One region of the Anoxybacillus sp. FSL W8-0104 genome, then DNA from elsewhere that is predicted to be linked to it. Evidence: riboswitches for the same ligand, from Rfam matches in the RefSeq annotation. Region 1 holds a riboswitch; each other region holds the start of a gene.
The links. Region 1 has a riboswitch for thiamine pyrophosphate ahead of thiM (hydroxyethylthiazole kinase). Riboswitches for the same ligand answer to the same signal wherever they lie in the genome.
Positions count from the first base shown of each region.

Region 2: it holds a riboswitch for thiamine pyrophosphate, as region 1 does, so the genes downstream of both, tenA (thiaminase II) here and thiM (hydroxyethylthiazole kinase) in region 1, are expected to answer to the same signal.
Region 3: it holds a riboswitch for thiamine pyrophosphate, as region 1 does, so the genes downstream of both, thiC (phosphomethylpyrimidine synthase ThiC) here and thiM (hydroxyethylthiazole kinase) in region 1, are expected to answer to the same signal.

Region 1 covers NZ_JBBOQU010000001.1:1,377,232-1,384,327, reverse strand. Annotated here, with positions in the region: gene NST18_RS07395 (IS1380 family transposase) at 1-1,234, opposite strand, end outside; TPP riboswitch at 1,374-1,489, shown strand; gene thiM (hydroxyethylthiazole kinase) at 1,546-2,340, shown strand; gene thiE (thiamine phosphate synthase) at 2,341-2,994, shown strand; gene NST18_RS07380 (enoyl-CoA hydratase) at 3,037-3,843, shown strand; gene NST18_RS07375 (protoglobin domain-containing protein) at 3,866-4,402, opposite strand; gene NST18_RS07370 (CotD family spore coat protein) at 4,775-5,008, shown strand; gene gpsB (cell division regulator GpsB) at 5,133-5,429, shown strand; RNA gene rnpB (RNase P RNA component class B) at 5,497-5,889, shown strand; gene NST18_RS07355 (putative bifunctional diguanylate cyclase/phosphodiesterase) at 5,947-7,096, shown strand, end outside.
Region 2 covers NZ_JBBOQU010000001.1:2,255,404-2,262,499, forward strand. Annotated here, with positions in the region: gene NST18_RS11855 (energy-coupling factor transporter transmembrane component T family protein) at 1-492, opposite strand, end outside; gene NST18_RS11860 (ABC transporter ATP-binding protein) at 489-1,940, opposite strand; gene NST18_RS11865 (ECF transporter S component) at 1,944-2,534, opposite strand; gene tenA (thiaminase II) at 2,509-3,204, opposite strand; TPP riboswitch at 3,292-3,399, opposite strand; gene NST18_RS11875 (class I SAM-dependent rRNA methyltransferase) at 3,532-4,716, shown strand; gene NST18_RS11880 (glycoside hydrolase family 13 protein) at 4,759-6,423, opposite strand; partial or broken gene NST18_RS11885 (MDR family MFS transporter) at 6,621-7,096, opposite strand, start outside.
Region 3 covers NZ_JBBOQU010000001.1:1,075,058-1,082,153, reverse strand. Annotated here, with positions in the region: gene NST18_RS05840 (LysR family transcriptional regulator) at 129-1,010, shown strand; gene NST18_RS05835 (H-type small acid-soluble spore protein) at 1,049-1,222, opposite strand; partial or broken gene NST18_RS05830 (Sir2 family NAD-dependent protein deacetylase) at 1,429-1,683, shown strand; TPP riboswitch at 1,773-1,887, shown strand; gene thiC (phosphomethylpyrimidine synthase ThiC) at 1,995-3,683, shown strand; gene NST18_RS05820 (potassium/proton antiporter) at 3,796-5,268, shown strand; gene NST18_RS05815 (hypothetical protein) at 5,334-5,669, opposite strand; gene NST18_RS05810 (thiol-disulfide oxidoreductase DCC family protein) at 5,697-6,125, opposite strand; gene NST18_RS05805 (GNAT family N-acetyltransferase) at 6,199-6,978, opposite strand.

The DNA of each region.
Region 1 (7,096 bases):
TGATGCGGCGGCGTTTCACTTTATGATGTAATGGATGTCTCGGATCGCTTAATAGATCTTGTCCAATCAGGCGAAGAAGGTTGTACACGAATGCTCCCATGACTAACACGAGCGCATTCGTTTTCATCTTCCCTGATGGAAGTCGCTCTAAATCTAAGTCGCTTTTCAGTTCGCTATGAAACTGTTCGCATGTCGCATGATCGTGATACAATGCGAGCACATCACTCATTCGAACATGCTCGTATCCTTCGAGGCGCACCCAGTAGCTTTCGACTTCGTAATCAGGAACGAGCATCAGCTGTCCATTTCGTTCCATCGTTCGTTCCGTCACTTGGGTGACTTGAACGTACGTATACGTGTGTCCATCGATTGCTGCTGTCTGTGGAAGGCATAACTCATACGTTTGTACTCCTTCTGTTTGTCCATCATCGACGCGTCTGCCCTTTTGCGAAGCGATCTGGAACCAAAGCGCTTTCGATTCTCGGCGTAAGTTTCGCTTGATGACAAAGTCCACGTCTTCCTTTAGACATACGTGCACATTCGCTTCCGCATCGTTCCCTGCATCCATGCGGACAAGCAGACGAGACGAGGTCAGCGGACGAGCTCGACGGATGGCGGTAGTTAAAAACGAAGGCATGTTGTCTTGTACATGTTGTTTCCCTGGACGCAGCTCGGCATGAACGATATACCCTTCCTTCCCTGCGTACGCAAACAACGGCGTAAAACCGTCAAATCCTTTATACGTTCGACTCACTCCTTCTTTTTTCGTATCGGAGTTATCAAATGGGGAAGCATCTATATCAAGGGGAAGCCATGTCGTTTTCCCTTTCGTCCAACAAGCGGACAAGGTAGCGTGTTGTCGAACCAACAGACGCATCGATTCCTCCCAAATGATGGTTTCGGTCATCGGGAGACAAGCGAGCTGATCGAGACGCTGTCGCAACGTTGGGGAGGAAGGTACGTGCCGAATGCCCATTGATGTCGAAAAGATATCGTCCTGACGATACGCTTCGATATGATCAAAATCCGTTTTTCCTGTGGCAAGCAAGCCGATCATCGAGCGAATGACGTCGCTATGGGAAATGTGCACATCTCGACGAACCGTTGGGAGCCGAAGTGCGTTTACTCGTTTATCCAGCTTCGTTTGGTGCAGTAAGTAGCCCACGAGAGCAAGCCCAGCACTTGGAGTAATCGCTTCATCTGTCAATACAAACCGAATCGGGAAATCTTTCATCACATTCACCTACTTGATGAAGAGTCGTCAACGTCGTTTTCCCTTATCGTATCAACGGTTTGCGACCATTGTAAAGATGTTTTGTCACGGATTCAGGTCAAGAGAAAAAATGTATTAAAATGAAAGAAATTTGAATCAATCAAACTACTAGGGGTGCCGGATGGCGATGGCTGAGAGGAAAACGCGCAATCAGTTTTCCAACCCTTTGAACCTGATCTGGTTTGTACCAGCGGAGGGAAGTAGGCTATGTTTTCAGTACGCAAACTAGTCGACTCTGTCCGACTAGTTTTTATTTTTTTTAGGGGGAATGAATGATGAATGTAGGACAATGGTTAACGCGTGTTAGGAAGGAGTCACCACTCGTACATAATATGACAAATGTTGTGGTGACCAATTTTGTTGCGAATGGTTTGCTTGCTGTAGGCGCATCTCCTGTTATGGCGTATGCAAAAGAAGAAGTAGCGGATATGGTTCGGTTAGCTCGTGCTTTAGTGTTAAACATTGGCACGCTAAACGAAACAGACGTAGAGGCGATGTTAATTGCCGGAAAAGCAGCAAATGAGGCAAACATTCCTGTCATTTTCGATCCTGTTGGAGCTGGTGCGACAGCGTACCGCACCGAAACAGCCAGACGTATATTACGTGAAGTAAACATTTCGATTTTACGTGGGAACGCATCGGAAATTGCGAGCATTGCGGGTGAACAAGTACGTACAAAAGGAGTCGATGCAGGAGACGTTCAAAGTGACCTCGTGGATGTAGCGAAAAAAGCAGCACTCATGTTTCGCTCTGTAGTTGTTGTCACAGGGAAAGATGATGTAGTAACCGATGGAGAACGTATTGTAATCGTCTCAAATGGTGATGCGATGTTAACGAAAGTAACCGGGACAGGTTGTTTGTTAAGTTCGGTATTAGGTGCATTTGCAGGTATAGGAGACGATATGATGATGTCATCAGTTGCTGCCCTCGCTTATTACGGTGTGGCGGCTGAAAAAGCAGCCAAACAAGCAAAAGTACCTGGTTCTTTTCAACTTTCTTTTTTAAATGCTTTACATGAAACGAGCGCAGAAGAAGTTGATCAATACGCGCGTATTCAAGGGGAATAAATGATGAAGCAGAAGCTATCGTTGTATTTCGTTATGGGAAGTATCGATTGTACGAAAGATCCGCTCGCTGTGCTTGATGAAGCAATTAAAGGCGGTATTACAATGTTTCAGTTTCGCGAAAAAGGAAAGGGGGCGCTTACGGGGATTGAAAAATACCGCTTAGCCGAGAAATTACTTGAACGATGCCGAATGTATAATATTCCTTTTATCGTGAATGACGATGTCGATTTAGCCCTCGCTTTACAGGCAGATGGCGTTCATGTCGGTCAAGAAGACGAAGTAGCTGAACGCGTTCGCGATCGCATAGGAGATAAATATTTAGGCGTATCTGTTCACAACTTAAATGAAGTAAAAAAAGCGCTTGCTGCTTGCGCTGATTATGTTGGATTAGGTCCGATTTTCCCAACTGTTTCCAAAGAAGATGCAAAGCAAGCATGTGGACTGACGATGATTGAACATATTCGTGCCCATGAAAAACGTGTTCCACTCGTTGCGATCGGTGGAATTACAGAACAAACAGCCAAACAAGTGATCGAAGCGGGTGCAGACGGAATTGCTGTCATTTCGGCCATTTGCCGTGCTGAACATATTTACGAACAAACAAAACGACTATATGAGATTGTCATGCATGCAAAACAAAAAGGCGACAGATGATGTCGTCTTTTTGTTTTGTTCTGTGCAGGATTTTATTCATATATGTCGAAAGAAAATAGCGAACAAACGAAAGAGGGGATGGAGAAGATGGAACATATCGTACTATCATACGAAAATCGCGTCGCAACCATTGAATTGAATCGTCCGAATGCGCTAAATGCCTTACATGAACAAATGTTAACAGAGTTGTTACAAGCGTTAAAAGAAGTTGAAGCAAGTGAAGCGGATATCGTCATCATTCGTGGGCGTGGCAAAGGATTTAGCGCAGGGGGCGACATTAAGACGATGTTGCAATCAACGAATGAACATTCATTCATTGAAGTGATGGAAACGATTAAACAAATAGCGATGACATTGCATCAATTGCCGAAACTAACGATTAGCTACATACATGGTGCCGCTGCAGGATTAGGATTTAGTTTAGCCCTTGCTTGCGATCATGTAATCGCAAATGAACAAGCGCGCGTTGCAATGAATTTCATTGGCATTGGTTTAGTTCCAGATGGTGGGGGACATTTCTTTTTAAATCGAAAAATTGGAGATGTCAAATCAAAACAAATCATATGGGAAGGAAAAATAATGAGTGCACAAGAGGCATATGAAGTGGGACTCGTTGATGAAATCGGTGATGAACAAGCGATTCAGCACAAAGTGAATGAATGGCTAGCAAAACCGATTCGTGCGATGATTGCGACGAAGCAGTTATATGCTCGTTTAAGCGAACAACAGTTGTTTAACACGTTACAAATGGAGACAGCGTATCAAGCGGAAATGCGCAAAACAAAAGACCACGAAGAAGGGATTCGAGCATTTTTAGAAAAGCGACGTCCGCATTTTAGCGGAAAATAAAAAATTTGCAAAACTTTCATGATTAATCACGCAGGAAACCCCTGCTTTCAAGCATGGGGAGGAATGCGTTTTTTTGTTTATTTTGAATGATTGTGTAAGCACCTAAGTACCATTCTGGAAACAAACCGATTCGGTTATGAACATTGCCGATCACTTTGCGACGAATAATATATTGCTCACCAATTTCCCCCGATACCATATCCATTAAATACGCGCGTAACGTTTGTTTTAAGCGATCAATCGTTGAATGATTATCAATAATGCGTCTTAAATGAGGCATTTGCCCAACTTGATCGTAAAACGCATTGACGATTCGTTCGACATGTTTAGCAAAAAGTGGGCGAATCGAAGTAAGTCGTTGTACATCTTCCTCTGTTAATTTGACGAACGCAACTTGTTGCTTCTGATCGCTTGAGGCGAGTTGGCGATAATATGTAGCAACATGTTCAGTGGTAGGAGAGCGAGAAGTTGTATTTTCTTTTTCTTGTTGGTGCTTTTTGCGAAAAAATTGCATGGCTCCACGTTCATTAAAAAGAGCATGAAACGGACATTTTGACATCGCATTCCCTCCAATTTTCATAAAAAATTCCCCAAAAACATTATATCATGTGCAAAAAAAGAAGAAGGAAAATTTTTATGTTATTTCCGAGGGAAGCGCAAAAAATGACAAAGTTTTCCCTGCTTGTCGAACAAAGAAGAACGAAGTAGAATGTTTATTTATGAACAATAAGAATAGAGGAGAGAGAAGCGATGAGTAAAAAAATTTTATATTTATTTTTTGTGCTAGTGGGAGCTATAGTTATCATTTTTGCCAATATGAAGCATAACATTTATACGTTCATGTAAAATAGGTATTTCCATTAGTACATGTATACCCCTTGATACATACGCTAGTAATGTAACGAAATTCAATACGAAAGGGGTATGAAATATGCATTGTCGCCCAAATATGATGCCGCCAATCGTTCATCCGACGAAGTGCTGTACACAACATCAAATACAAACAACGATTGTGCCGCACATTCATCCGTCACATACGACGTATGTGAACCATCATGTATTTCAACATCAACATTATTTTCCGCATACGCAATCTGTTGTAAACGATGTATCCCATCAACATGTTGTTTGTCCAGGGCCTGGTCCGTTTCCACGTCCATTTTAACCGAAGGCAATTCGCCTTCGGTTTTTTGTCGAAAAAAAGACGAACTTTGTGAAAATGAAAAATTGACAACGACTGCTTTTTTTGAAAGAATAGGTGTAGACATGGATAATTGAGGTGAGCAAACGTGCTTTCGGATCGCATCAACTTAACAGCAAAAGACATTCTTGAAAAAGAGTTTAAAATAAGCATGCGCGGATACAATCAAGATGAAGTTGATCGCTTTCTTGATTTAGTCATTAAAGACTATGAAACATTTCATCAAATGATTGAACAATTGCAACAAGAAAATGCAAAATTGAAAAGCCAATTGCAGGAGGCACAAAAACGTCAGCCATCTCAAACAGGGACGACGAACTTCGATATTTTACAACGTCTTTCCAATTTAGAAAAACATGTTTTCGGAAACAAACTTTACGAATAAATATTCCAACCTTTTCTATTGATTTGGCTTATCGTTTCGGATATACTAGCATATGCTTACATGAATCATGTTCGGGTAATCGCTGCGATGTGTATGCATCGTAGAGGAAAGTCCATGCTCGCACGGTGCTGAGATGCCCGTAGTGTTCGTGCCTAGCGAATTCATAAGCTAGGGCAGTCTGGCGTTGCGCTGGGCTGACGGCAGGGAAAGAGCCTACGTCCTTCAACGGATATGGCTCGACTACCTTTAAAGTGCCACAGTGACGTAGTCTTGCTGGAAACGGCAAGAGTGGAACGCGGTAAACCCCACGAGCGAGAAACCCAAATGATGGTAGGGGCACCTTCTCAAAGGAAATGAACGGAGAGAAGGACAGGCGTGCAGCCTGTAGATAGATGATTACCACCGAAGTACGAGGCGCAAGCCGTTTGCAGTACGACGGAACAGAACATGGCTTACAGAACATGGTTCATGGCACCACTCTCCTGCATTACGTCAGGGGAGTTTTTGTTTTGCAGACATGAGGGGAGAGCGTGTTGTGAAGAAACGGATGTCGACGTTGTTTGAAACAGATACATTTTTAGCTATTGCCTATACTATTATTCAAGAGGCAGATGAAGGAATAATTGTTACCGGTGAAAATGGGCATATTTTATTAGCTAATCCGGCCTTTGAAACGGTAACAGGCTATACACAAGAGGAAGTGCTCGGAAGGAAGACAAATATTCTTCGCTCCGGATTGCATGATCGTACGTTTTACGAAAACATGTGGGAAACGTTACGTGACCATGGGATTTGGAAAGGAGAAATTTGGAATAAAAGAAAAAATGGTGAATTGTTTGTTGAATGGTTAACGATTAAGGCGATTTGCGATGCTACTGGAAAACCGACGCATTATGTGGCCATTTTTTCAGATGTGACACAACATAAACGGACGATGGAGCAATTAGCACGGCTGTCAAATTATGACGTGTTGACCAACGTTCCAAACCGCCAACTATTTACAAAACGTTTACAACATTTACTTCATATGGCGCAACGTCATAACCAACAGTTAGCGATCTTATTTCTCGATTTGGACCGATTTAAATATATTAATGACGAATTCGGTCATTATAGTGGAGACATATTGTTAAAAAAAGTAGCCAATCGTCTAAAAAAGCTACTGCGCACGAAAGATACGTTAGCTCGCATTGGTGGAGATGAATTTGTTGTTATTTTGCCGAAATTAAAAGACGTTCAAGAAGCTGTTAGCATAGCAGAACAAATGATTGAATCATTACAAGCTCCTTTTCTATTACATAACAAAGATATATACATCTCGGCAAGCATTGGGATAAGCATGTATCCGAACGACGGAGATGATGGGGAAACGTTATTACGTCGTGCCGATCGCGCTATGCAAAAAGCGAAAGAAAGCGGAAGAAATCGTTTTGAACTATATACGGCTAAATTAGACTATCAAAGCAAAGTAGTGACGTTAGAAAATTATTTGCGAAAAGCGATTGAACGAAATGAATTATTTGTTTACTATCAACCGATTGTCAATATGAAAACGAAAAAAATTGAAGCATTAGAGGCGTTAATGCGTTGGAAACAACCGAATATCGGGTTCGTTTCTCCTGCGCAATTTATTCCATTAGCAGAAGAGACAGGATTTATCGTTCCAA
Region 2 (7,096 bases), 880 kb from region 1:
AAATTCTTCTAACATGATCGGCAATAAACGAATAGCTGCTAAAAAACTATACGCATATTTCGGTTTCACTTTCGCTTGTTGCATAAGCGAGTAAAATAAAAGCACCGGCTTTGTCGTGAGCGCAAACATTAATCCGAAAATCGCAAACAAAAGCGTACGAAAGCCGAGGTGAACGCCGCGGTAAAAACTTTCTTCGGTAATATGAATCAGCCCCCAATGAAACCACGTCGTCTCCCCTTTTCCAAACAAAATCATCGACGACGACGTAGAAATGAAAATGAACAAAAACGGAGCAAAAAATAGAAGCATATGCTTCATCCGATAACCGCTAAACAACATAAATAAGGCGGTAAATCCGATTGTCCAGTTGATGAGTACGTTCGGATTATGGACAAAAACAATCACAACAAACATCGGCAAAAAGAAAAGCAATTTCGCTGTCGGATTCGTTTGATGCAACCATGTTTCGCGATGGTCAATGCTCCATCTCATCCTATTTCACCTCGTACAAGCATCCGCGGTGCAATCATTTCATCAGCGACAAGCTTTCCGCTTTCAATGATCCATCGTCTTGTCGCGAATTCAGACACGATACGTTCATCGTGTGTTACCATGACAATTGCCTTTCCTTGTTGCCGGTATGCTTCAAGCCATTCGAGCAGCGCAAACGTATTTTTTGCATCTTGCCCGAACGTCGGTTCATCAAGAAGCAATAGGCGATGTTGCTCCGTCACCGACGCAGCAACACTCAACCTCCGTTTTTGCCCCATCGACAATTGATACGGGTGCAAATGACGCTGCGCGCTCAAATGAAACCGTTTAAGCAATCTTTCGACTTCCTCGGCTACTTCATGTTCTGGACGTTTTTCAAGACGGAAAGAGTACGCTAACTCATCATCTACACGATTTGTAACAAATTGAAACTCGGGGTTTTGGAACACAAAAGCAATGTTGTCATATAACAATTCTTCATGTTTGACAAGCTCTCCTTGCCAATACATATCACCTTCTGTTCGAATAAGTTTCATTAAGCTTTGCAACAACGTACTTTTCCCTGCACCGTTTTCCCCTGTAACCGCAATCCATTCACCCGAATGAATCACTAACTCTTCGACCGCTATTTTTTCTTCTTTTTGTCGAAAGCCGCGAAGCGACTGTACATGTAAAAGAACATCCCCATGTGCATACGGTTGTTGCGCTGTTTTTGGCTTTTTATACGTTTCCCACACGTCTGGATGCCAAATCCCTTGTTCTGTAATAAACGAACGATACGTTGAAAAAATTTCATTCGTTCCGCCGTCAGCGATGATCTCACCATGTTCGTTAAATAAAATGATGCGCTCGACAAAGTCGAGAATGTGATCAATTTTATGTTCAACAATGACAACGGTTCGATCCTCCACCACTTCTTTTAACGTTTCCCACACCGCTTTTGTTCCTTCTTCATCAAGAAGTGCTGTCGGTTCGTCTAAACATAACACATCAGGTTCAAGCGCTAAAACTGACGCAATCGCTAACCGCTGTTTCATTCCTCCAGATAATGTTTGAATCGGTACATGAACGTGCGGGAGACGGAGGCGCACAAGACGAAGCATGCGCGCGATTTTTTCTTCCATCTCTGCACGTGGCACACCGAGATTTTCGAGAACAAAAGCCATTTCTTCATCAACATACGGCATACAAAACTGGGCATCGGGATCTTGAAACACATAGCCTACACGATTTGGAATGTGCAGTTTACTCGCTTTCATCGGCACATCGATCGAGCGCGGAATAATGCCCGCCATCACTTGCAAAAGCGTGGATTTTCCGCATCCCGATGGGCCTAAAAGCAACACTTTTTCTCCTTTTTTAATCGAAAGCGATACATCGGTAAATAACCGCTTTTCTGCCCCCGGAAATTTTAAGCGCAATTGTTCGATATGGATCAATGATGTCACATCCTATTTATCAAGTGAGTCGTAATCTTCTTTTGTCGTCGGACGCAACAATTGCGTCACACCTGTCGCTTCGAGCGCTTTCACAAGCGAATAAGCAAATACACCAGCAATGATGATCGCTCCAATGAAACGCGCACCGATAAATAACGTTAAATTCCACCATGCTAATTGGTCGATATATCCTTTGTAAAAATCAAGCACTAATGAAGCGATCGTTGAACCAACCGCTGCAAGCGACACAACCGCCACATCAAAACGTTTATAGCGGAAAGCAGCGAAAACAAGCTCGGCGAGTAACCCTTGCACAAAGCCGTAAAATAGCACCTCAAGCCCCCATTCAGAACCAGCTAAAAACTCTCCTGATGCCGCAGCCACCTCCGCAAGTAGCGCCACTCCTGGTTTACGAATTAATAAATAGGCAACAGTTGCCGCAATAAACCACATGCCATAAATGAGTTGATCAAGATGAAGTCCAAGCGGTTTCACCGCATAGTAAAGCGGTCCCCACACTTTATACACAATCCCAAACACAATCGCCACCACAACGGTCGTTAATACGTCTGTTAATTTAAGCCCTTTCGTTTGCATAAACATCCTCCTCTTCAATTGGCCAACGTTCTAATTTGTACGCCATTTCCCAAAATAAATATTCATATTGACTGCTGATCACAAAGTGTTGCTTCATCCGCACTAACTCTTTTTCGCTAGCTGTTTTTGCGATGTCGTTTAAACGCGCAATTTGTTGTTCGACAAGCTGTTTGAACCAGTCAGAGCCGTACGCTTCAATCCATTGTGCATAAATTGGATGATTCGGCTTACAATGTTTTAACCGCTCACCAATTTCGTAATACAACCAATAGCACGGTAAAATGGCAGCTAATACATCGCCAAAACGTCCTGCAAACGACGCGCGATACATGTGGGACGTGTACGCATACGCAGTTGGAGCAGGAACAAACGAAGCCTTTTCTTCTTCTGTAATGCCGAGCTCTTTCATAAACGTTTCATGTAAACGAAGCTCAGCCTCATACGTACTTTGCGCATGATGCGCCATGCTTGCGGTCGTTTGTAAATCATCAGCCATCGCCCCGCCAAGCGCTTGCACTTTTGCAAAGTGTGTCAAATAATATGAATCTTGTAATACATAATAGCGAAAACAACGTAAATCAAGTGTTCCTTCCCCGATCTCCTTCACGAACGGATGATGAAAGCTCGCTTCCCAAATCGGATCGACAGCCTTGCGCAACTGCTCTGAAAACAACATAACCTCTCCCCCTTAAGAAAAATAAAAAACCACTTTCTTTGCGCAAAGAAAGTGGTTGTAAACGATGGAAATTAATAAAAGACACACTTCGCACCGTTTCCACTTCCCTACGCTGGTATGATCCAGATCAGGTTCTAAGGGTCTCAAAGGCACACTTTGATCTCAGCCTATCTAAAGGCCCCCCTAGTGGAATACATTTGCATCATTCACTTTGTCACTAATATTAGCATATTTCATGGAATTGTCAAATATTTTTCTCCACCATTTGCGCGCATCGTGTTCTTCCTGTATGCTAAAGTAGCGAATATATAGTCAGGAGTGGGATGTATGGCAAATGTATTTTTAAAACGAAAAAGAAAAAAGCGGCTCGAGCTTGGACATCCGTGGGTGTTTCAAAGCGAAGTCGATTATATTGAAGGAGATTTTGAACCGGGGGATTTCGTCAACGTATATAACCATCAACGTCACTTTTTAGCGAAAGGATACATTAATCCAAAATCACAAATGATCGTGCGCGTGTTAACGCAAAATCCAAACGACGAATTAAACGCGCAATTTTTTATGAACCGTATTCGTCAAGCATGGGCGTATCGCGAACGGATGATTCCGGGCGTTCGTTCATGTCGCGCCGTTTATGGAGAAGCCGATTTTTTACCTGGGCTCATCGTTGATAAGTACGAAGATGTGCTCGTTGTGCAAATTTTATCGCTCGGCATGGAAAAAAGAAAAGAATGGATTTTACAAGCGCTTCTTGACGTTTTTCAACCGAAAGCGATTTATTTGCGCAACGACGTTCACGTGCGCGAATTAGAAGGATTAAAACAAGAAAAAGGATTTTGGTACGGCACGTGCGATACGAACGTACAAATTGAAGAAAACGGCGTGAAATACATTGTCGATATCGAAAACGGACAAAAAACAGGATTTTTCTTCGATCAACGTCAAAATCGTGCTGCCATCAAGCCGCTGATTACAAGCGAATCAACCGTGCTCGATTGTTTTACGCATACAGGTTCATTTATGTTAAACGCCTGCTTATACGGAGCAAAACATGTGACCGCTGTCGATATTTCTGAACATGCGATTGAAACAGCAAAGCGAAACGCAGAGTTAAACGGATTTACAAATGTGGATTTCGTCGTTGCGAACGCGTTTGACTACTTACGCGAATGCGTACAACAGGGGAAAAAATGGGATGTCGTCATTATTGACCCACCAGCGTTTGCAAAATCCGCTCATGCGGTGCCAAAGGCGCTTGCTGGCTATAAAGATATTAATTTAAACGGCTTAAAGCTAGTGAAAGACGGCGGCTTTTTCGTGACCGCAAGCTGCTCGTACCATGTGCACCCTGATATGTTCCAAGCGATGGTTACGGAAGCAGCGTTTGATGCGAAGAAAATTTTACGTCAAATTCATTGGAGCGGTGCAGGATATGACCATCCAAAACTACTTGCCGCCGATGAAGGCGATTATTTGAAATTTGCCATTTACGAAGTGCATTCACGCAAATAAACGTGAAAATCCCCTTTTCCATGTCGGAAAAGGGGATTTTCATTATTTCACCAAATATACACGCGCTTCATACGGACGCAATGTAAAGCGTGTCGCATGTTTATGCGGTTTTACATCGTAGTTTGTTAACACAAGTTGCTCGCTATTTAATTTCAATGAATCGTAACGATACATTGTTTTTCGGTCTGTTAAGTTCACGATGACGATCGCTTTTTCATCACCTAACGTGCGCGTATACGCATAAATTGCTTTATGGTTTTCTAATATTAAATCGTATGTTCCGTAAACAAATACGTCATGCTGTTTTCTTAGTTGAATCATGCGTTTGTAAAAGTTTAACACAGAGTTCGGGTCGTGCAACTGTTTTTTGACATTAATTTGTTTATAATTTTCATTCACACCAATCCACGGTGTTCCTGTCGTAAATCCGGCGTTTTCTTCATCCGACCATTGCATCGGCGTGCGTGAATTGTCGCGGCCGTTTTTCCAAATCCATTGCATCACTTCTTCATGTGAACGCCCTTTAGCACGTTCAATACGATAATAATTTTTGATGGCGACATCGTCATATTCATCAATCGTTTCAAATCGGACGTTCGTCATGCCAATTTCTTGCCCTTGATAAATAAACGGCGTTCCTTGCATAAGGAAATATAATGCTCCTAATGCTTTGGCACTTTCAACAAGATATTTTTCGTCATTTCCCCACGTCGACACGGAACGAGGCTGGTCATGGTTTTCAAGGAATAGTGCGTTCCAGCCAACACCTTCTAATCCTTTTTGCCATTTCGTTAATACACGTTTTAATTTCCGAACATCAACACCGCCATCTGTTCCTTTTTGCCAAAGTCCAAGATGCTCAAACTGAAAAATCATATTAAAAATGCCGTTTTCTTCACCGACCCAATCTTTTGCCTCCTCGACCGTTACTCCGTTCGCTTCTCCAACTGTCATGATGTCATAACGCGCAAACGTTTGCATTTTCAACTCACGAAGATAGTCCATAATCCCTTCTTGATTCATATGTCCGTCAAATGAAGGGACATAGTCAAGCCCTTTGGGATTTGGTAAATCAGGGAGACCTTCTTTTTTCTTAATGTGTGAAATCGCATCAACACGAAACCCATCAATGCCTTTATCGAGCCACCAATTAATCATATCATATAACGCACGACGAACATCTTCATTTTCCCAATTTAAATCCGGTTGCTTCGTTGCAAACACATGCAAATAATATTGATCCGTCGCCTCGTCATATTCCCATGCCGAGCCACCAAAAATGCTTTCCCAATTGTTCGGTTCTTTGCCGTTTTTTCCATCGCGCCAAATGTACCAATCGCGTTTTGGATTGTCGCGTGACGAACGCGATTCAATAAACCAAGGATGTTCATCGCTCGTATGGTTAATAACGAGATCTAAAATGACTTTCATGTCGCGCTTATGAATTTCTTCAAGCAGTTGATTGAAATCTTCCATCGTGCCAAACTGCTCCATAATATCTTGATAATCGCTAATATCGTAGCCGTTGTCGGCATTCGGCGATTTATAAATCGGGCAAATCCATATGACATCGATTCCAAGGTCTTTTAAATAATCAAGCTTCTGAATGATTCCTTGTAAGTCTCCGATCCCGTCTCCGTTCGAGTCCATGAAGCTTCTCGGATATATTTGATATGCAACCGCTTCTTTCCACCAAGCTCTTTTCACGTAAAAACCTCCTCAATCCATTCAAACTAAATCGCTTTCAATAATCTCTACTCTTTCATGTTAATACACAAACGCTCTCGTTAAAAGAGGAAGTTGCACTTTTTCATAAAAAATTTCATTTTATGTGTGCAAACGGTTTACATACGAACAAAAATAAGCAACGATTGATCATCGTTGCCTGTTATATACTTATAATTTTATTCCATTTCATTCACTTTATTCGTCCGATTTGAAATTGTAATGCGACCGATAAACATCGCAAAAATAAAGCCGATGCCAACGAAGATCAATCCATATAAAAATACATCGCTCAACGCATCAACAAGCGTTTGTTTTAATATAGGCACAAACATTTGTTGCATTTGTTCAGGAATTTTTTTTAACGTATCCGGATTTAAAATGACGGAATATACGCTTTGCGGGTTCGATTCAACAAGTTGCTTAAATGAATCTGTCATCGCTTGCGCTTGCGCTGGCAATTGTTCTAACAACGGAAGAAACTTCGCTTCTAATAAATCTTTCGAACGATGATTCATAATCGCTCCTAACAACGTCGCTCCAAACGTTCCACCAATTTGTCGGAAAAACTGGCTTGATGATGTTACAATGCCAAGCTGCGACTTCGGAAATACTTCTTGCAACGCGAGCGTGATAACTGGGTTGACGAATCCTA
Region 3 (7,096 bases), 300 kb from region 1:
TCTCGTTTTTTTACTATTCCTATAAATTAAGTATGTTTTATTTGACTTTACCGCAAAAAATAAAATTAGTAAAATAAATATAAATTATCAGAACTATTTATTTTTTTAATGATTAAGGAGCGATAGCTGTGTACGACGAATTAAAAACATTTATGACTTTAGTAGAGGTGAAAAACTTCACAAAAACTGCGGAAATTCTCCATCTATCCCAACCGAGCGTCAGTTTGCACATTAAAAATTTAGAAAAAGAATTTCAAACGAAACTATTTATTCGTTCGCCAAAAAAACTACAAGTGACAGCGACTGGCGAATTACTTTACGATCGAGCTAAAAAAATGATTGCCTTGTACGAACAAACAAAACAAGATATTTTAGAATACCACGATTGTGTGAAAGGAACGTTGAAAATCGGGGCTAGTTTTACGATCGGGGAATATGTGCTTCCTTCTTTTTTACTTTCTTTACAAGACGATTATCCAGAACTACACTTCGAAGTGATGATTGGCAACACGAAGGAGATCGTCGAGCTTGTCCGTTCATATGAAACCGATATTGGCTTAATTGAAGGGCAAACGAACGAAAAAGAATTGGCTGTTTATCCATTCATGCAAGATGAGCTTGTCATCGTGGCTTCAAACGATCACCCGCTCGTTCACAAACAAGAAGTATGTATAAGCGATCTACAAAATCAAATATGGATTACGCGCGAATTAGGCTCTGGCACACGTGAATACTTTAACCATTTTATTCGTTCAAATGGATTAAAAATTAAATCGCTCATGATCATCAGCAGCAATCAAGGAATTAAAGAAACGTTAATGCGCGGAAACGGGTTAGCCTTTCTTTCACGTCATGTGATTGAGCGTGAATTAAAACAAGGTCACTTATCGATCGTCTGTTTAAAGCACCCCCCTTTTTACCGAACGTTTTCTTATCTTTATGCACCGACAATGAAAAGCAAAAAAATTGTTCATTTATTTATTGATTTTCTCGAACGAAAAAAGATGTAACGAGCACGGCTATCCTGCTCTGTTACACCCTTTTCGTCTTAATGCTCTGCTAGCTGTGACACTGGAACACGCTGTTGATTTTCCGAATTGTCTAAAAAATGGATTGTTGCCGTTTCCGCATCGACATGTTCGATATATACCGATTTTCCATTATACGTTACATTTTTCATATCGGGCGATTGAGCAATTTGTTGCGCACGTGTTACGTTCATGCTGTTTCCCTCCCTTCAAATGATTATTATCATCTACGCTTCACGTTAAAAATATACAAAAAAAGAGCACCCACAAGGTTGGTATGCTGCTCTTATTTTTTATACACATGAATCGAAAGTCCTTTTTTTCTCATAAACATATGTGAAAATAAAGGAAGAACAGGGCGAACATAGAAGTAATTGTTGATCTATAGAGGAGGGAGATAATGCTAGAAAGATGGTTGAAAGAGTCTTCGTATACAGTCGTATTTACTGGAGCAGGAATGTCTACAGAAAGCGGGCTTCCCGATTTTCGTTCGACAAAATCAGGACTTTGGCGCACGAAAAATCCACAACAATTGGCAAGTACGTATGCTATGCAACATAATCGAGACGAGTTTATCGCATTTTATCAATATCGTATTCGCACACTTCTTGAATGCCAACCACATATCGGACATACAATTTTAGCAAATTGGCAATCCACTATGCCTCCATTTTAACAAGTTTTTCATTTATAACTTTACAACATTTTTATCATATGTTAGACTATTTTTAAAATTCATAATTTATCATCTACTAGGGGAGTCCAATAGCTTGGACTGAGAGAAGAACGCGCAAAAGTTCTTTGACCCTTTGAACCTGATCTGGGTGATGCCAGCGTAGGGAAGTAGATGGCGCGAGTGTTCTTTACTTGTGCTATTTGCGGACAAGATCAGGTTCTCGTTATGGAGCCTGATCTTTTTACGTATTGGCGTTGCTCCAACTAAAAAATGAAAAGGAGCGATTAAAAATGAAAGACTTATTTTCATCAATGCCATTTCCCTCGAGTAAAAAAGTGTATGTGCCCGGAACGCGTGAAGATGTTCGTGTGCCAATGCGAGAAATTCAACTGTCGCCAACCAAGACAGGTACAACGATGCTAGAAAATGAGCCTATTCGAGTTTATGACACGAGTGGACCATACACTGACCCACTTTTCGCGCCGAATATTGATAAAGGATTGCCAAAATTAAGAGAAAAATGGATAACGGAGCGTGGCGATGTAGAAGAATATAGCCCTTCATTAGTGAGAACAAACATTCCTTTTTCACCTAGGCGTTTTCGTGCGAAAAAAGGGAAAGTTGTGACCCAAATGCATTATGCAAAACGAGGAATCATTACACCTGAAATGGAGTTTGTTGCTATTCGCGAACAGATGGATCCAGAGTTTGTTCGACAGGAAGTGGCAGCAGGAAGGGCAATTATCCCAGCTAATATCAATCACCCTGAGAGTGAACCAATGATCATCGGAAGCAAGTTCCATGTAAAAATTAATGCGAATATTGGAAACTCTTCTGTTACATCCTCGATGGATGAAGAAGTTGAAAAAATGCTTTGGGCTGTTCGTTGGGGTGCCGATACAGTCATGGACTTATCGACAGGAAAACATATACATGAGACGCGAGAATATATTATTCGAAACTCCCCTGTGCCGATTGGAACTGTACCTATTTACCAGGCGTTAGAGAAAGTGAACGGCATTGTCGAAAACTTATCATGGGACATTTACCGAGAAACATTAATTGAACAAGCCGAACAAGGCGTAGACTATTTTACTATTCATGCAGGTGTCTTACTTCGCTATATCCCACTAACAGTCAATCGAACAACTGGTATTGTCTCTCGGGGTGGCTCAATTATGGCACAATGGTGTTTAGCACACCATGAAGAAAACTTTTTATACACCCACTTCGAAGAAATTTGCGAAATTTTAAAAACTTACGATATTGCTATTTCACTTGGGGATGGATTACGTCCAGGCTCAATTGCAGACGCAAACGATGAGGCGCAATTCGCCGAGTTACAAACACTTGGAGAGTTGACAAAAATCGCTTGGGAACATGATGTCCAAGTGATGATCGAAGGTCCAGGGCATATTCCAATGCATAAAATTAAAGAAAATGTCGATAAACAAATTGAAATTTGTCACGGGGCACCTTTTTATACGCTAGGTCCTATCACTACCGACATTGCACCAGGTTACGACCATATCACCTCAGCTATCGGTGCAGCGCTTATCGGCTGGCACGGTACGGCCATGCTTTGCTATGTGACACCAAAAGAACATCTTGGACTACCGAATAAAGAAGACGTCCGCCAAGGAGTCATCGCCTACAAAATTGCTGCCCACGCTGCTGACTTAGCAAAAGGACACCCTGGCGCACAAACGCGTGATGATGCATTATCAAAGGCGAGATTTGAGTTCCGTTGGCAAGATCAATTCAACTTGTCACTAGATCCTGAGCGCGCACGTGAATATCACGATGAAACACTACCGGCCGAAGGAGCAAAGCTTGCTCATTTTTGTTCGATGTGCGGTCCGAAATTTTGTTCAATGAATATTTCTCATGAATTACAAAAAACACTACAAAGCGAAGGAATGAAAGAAAAGGCAAAACAATTTGTTGAATATACAAACATCATGCAAGCTGAGAGATAGCGCTCAGCTTGTACTTTTTTACAAAAAATGTTATTTAAGTCATATTCATTGACATTCCACTTACTATAGCTTAAATTTAAGTCGTAACTTTAAGTAGAAAGTATGGAAAGAGGTGACTTGCTTGCTCACAGATTTCATCATTTTTTTGTTAGGATTACTTCTAATCATCGGTGTATTAACAACGAAGTTTTCTTCTTGGCTAGGCGTGCCATCACTTGTATTTTACATACTCGTCGGAATGATTTTATCCAAATTTATATATTATGATAACGCTTTTCTCACCCAGATTGTTGGCATTTTTGCGTTAATCATTATTTTGTTTGAAGGTGGGATGAACACAAAGTGGAATACATTAAAAAAAGTTTTAGTTCCCGCTTCCTCCCTTGCAACGTTTGGAGTGCTAATTACTGCCATTTGCGTAGGCATATTTGCCAAATACATTTTACACGTCTCATGGGCCGAGGGATTTCTATTAGGCGCTATCGTTTCTTCGACTGACGCTGCAGCAATATTTGCTACGCTAGGAAGCGTCAATGTAAAACGCCGTCTCTCAGCAACACTAGAAGCTGAGTCGGGGATGAACGATCCGATGGCCGTTATTTTAACCCTCTCCTTGATTACATTTATCCAACAGCCAGAACTAACTATTTCCCACACCTTTCTCAGCTTTATTTGGCAGATCGTTATCGGTATTCTTGTTGGGCTTGGATTAGGAAAATTAACTGTGTGGTGTTTGAATAAAATAAATCTTGATTCCTCGGGATTATACCCCACTCTATCTTTATCATTTGCGATACTCTCTTATAGTATAGCAGCCCTGCTAAAAGGTAGTGGGTTTCTTTCGGTATATATTATGGGCGTTTTTGTCGGCAATGCACAACTCGTTTATCGCCATTCTATTTTTCGTTTTAACGAAGGGCTAGCATGGATGATGCAAATATTTATGTTCATTTTACTCGGACTACTCGTTTTTCCAAATGAACTAGTAAAAGTAGCATGGGAAGGTGTCGCCCTAGCTATCCTACTTATTGTTGTGGCAAGGCCGATCAGCGTCATGATAAGTACAATAAACATGAATTTCTCTATTAAGGAAAAGCTATTCCTTTCTTGGGCTGGGCTAAAAGGTGCTGTTCCGATCGTCTTGGCAACTTACCCACTTACCTCGAACATTGAAAATAGTCAGCTCATTTTTAATATTGTTTTCTTTATTGTGCTCATTTCCGCCCTTATTCAAGGATCAACAACTTCTTTTTTAGCCAAGCATTTAGGACTGCTACTCGGAGAAAAGAGGGAAGTGGCTCACTCCATCGAACTGATGTCAACGACGAAAGCAAATAAAGCAAATAAGGAAATTGTTGAAGTCCATATCAGTAATAAGCAGTCACATTTACTAAATATGACGATTAGCCAACTTCCATTGCCAAAGGATTGCTTAATTACGGCTATTATTCGTAATGATAAAATTATTACCCCGAAAGGAAACGTGAGATTACACGAAAATGATGTTGTTTATATATTAATCGAAAAAGGAAGAAGATCAGAGATTTATAAAATATTTTCAATTACCGAAGATACGTCATTCTAATAAAGACAAGAGCAGGACATTCCCCCTGCTCTTGCTTTCCTCTTCAATGCCTGTTTCGATTATTTCTACTGAAAGATCCCTTGTTGCCTAGACAATATCCCCAAAGACATTATATGCTCTTTTTTCAAATGCCAATATGTATAAAAAACAATAAACACAGCCGCTAAAACAAGTCCAACAACGCCACCGTTAAAATAAAGAAGCGTTAACGGATTTTCCAGCACCATGTTTGGATGTACAATACCGTAACTCAATTTCCATATGACTAAGCCATATATGAAACTGTTAAAAATAACATCCATCATGCGTCGTTCCGCTTTTAAAACGAACACACCATAATAAAAAAATAAATATGTCATAACCAAACTTGCTACAAGCAACAAATTTTCTCCTTGAATCATTTTTCCTCCTTCACTGACAACAGCTCCTTATAAAAAGCGCTTTTTTATATCCTCTGTCGGAACAAAGCAACAATCCTTCTTTCCGAACCAACGATACCTATTTTTCGCGATCCAATCATATACTCGATCGCGAATAGGAGATGGGATAAGAATAAGCCAATATAAGTACTTCCAAAACCCTCGCAAATGTTTGCATACGCGTAACGCTGCAGTAGATTTAACATAGTATGTAGATTCATCGATGAATACAAAACTATCGAGTTGTTGAGGGATATGATATTTCTTAAGCAACGCTTGACCTACTTCACTTTGCAACGAAGCAAAACGAAAATAAGCTTTTTCGTCTCTTTCAATAATAAACCGAACCGTTGCACTACAAAAATGACAAATGCCATCAAATAATATGATGTGCATAACCGACCAATCCTTCCCCTTCCGTTCATCTAACCTCTCCATTATAGCTCACCTATGCAACAAAAGAAAAACGTGAAGCTCGGCAACTTCACGCTTTTCATATCATAGCTAGAAATTATCCATACATCGTCCACATCCCGATATCATAAAAACCGAGTCTTTTATAAATGCGTCCCGCATTCGGATTGTCATAAAATAAACATAACGTTTTGCCTGCGCGAATGTAGTCTTGGATAACTCGTTTCATGATTTCGCTTGCATACCCTTTGTGACGATCATTCGGATCTGTGCAAACGCCGACAACCATCGCAGATAGCGTATTTTCTGCAGTTGTCGCAACAGACGACACCATGCGACCATCTTCCTCGATATAGTACACACGCCCTGTATTTGTTTCTAACGATTTGACAAGCATATCACGCGATGAAGGAAGCACCGAAAACTCAGCAATGCGACTGCGCAATTCAAGTATTCGATCGACATCATCAATCGTTGCTTGTTTTATTTCATAGCGGCTTTCCACTTCCGGAAATATGATTTCGTTACATTCGCAAAAATACGTCACACGCTTTTTTCCAAGTGATAAGAGAGGTTCAAATTTTGCGACAAGCTCGGTTTTGCCTGAGAGTCGAACAGGCTGAGCGGCATGTCTCATAATTTTCGCAAATCCCTCTATATCAAACTCCCCTGGAGCATATGGAATATACGAATCATAAAATCGCAACAATACAGCTCGCAACTCGCCATTCTCATCAAAGTCGCCCCACAGCTCTTGAAACTCTTGTTCATATCCAAACGCTTCAATATCACCGATAATAAAAAGATTCAATGAAGGCTCCTGCCTTAAAAAAGAAAACACAACATGATGATCTGCGCTATTCAACTTACGAATCATGTCCATCTCCCTTTACGATCAATATTAATTCTACTATAGCAAATATACGCACAAAATTTTGTCGAATTTTGTCCAGACAAAACAAATGAAGTGTCGGTTTCGTCGTATGTCAAAAGTA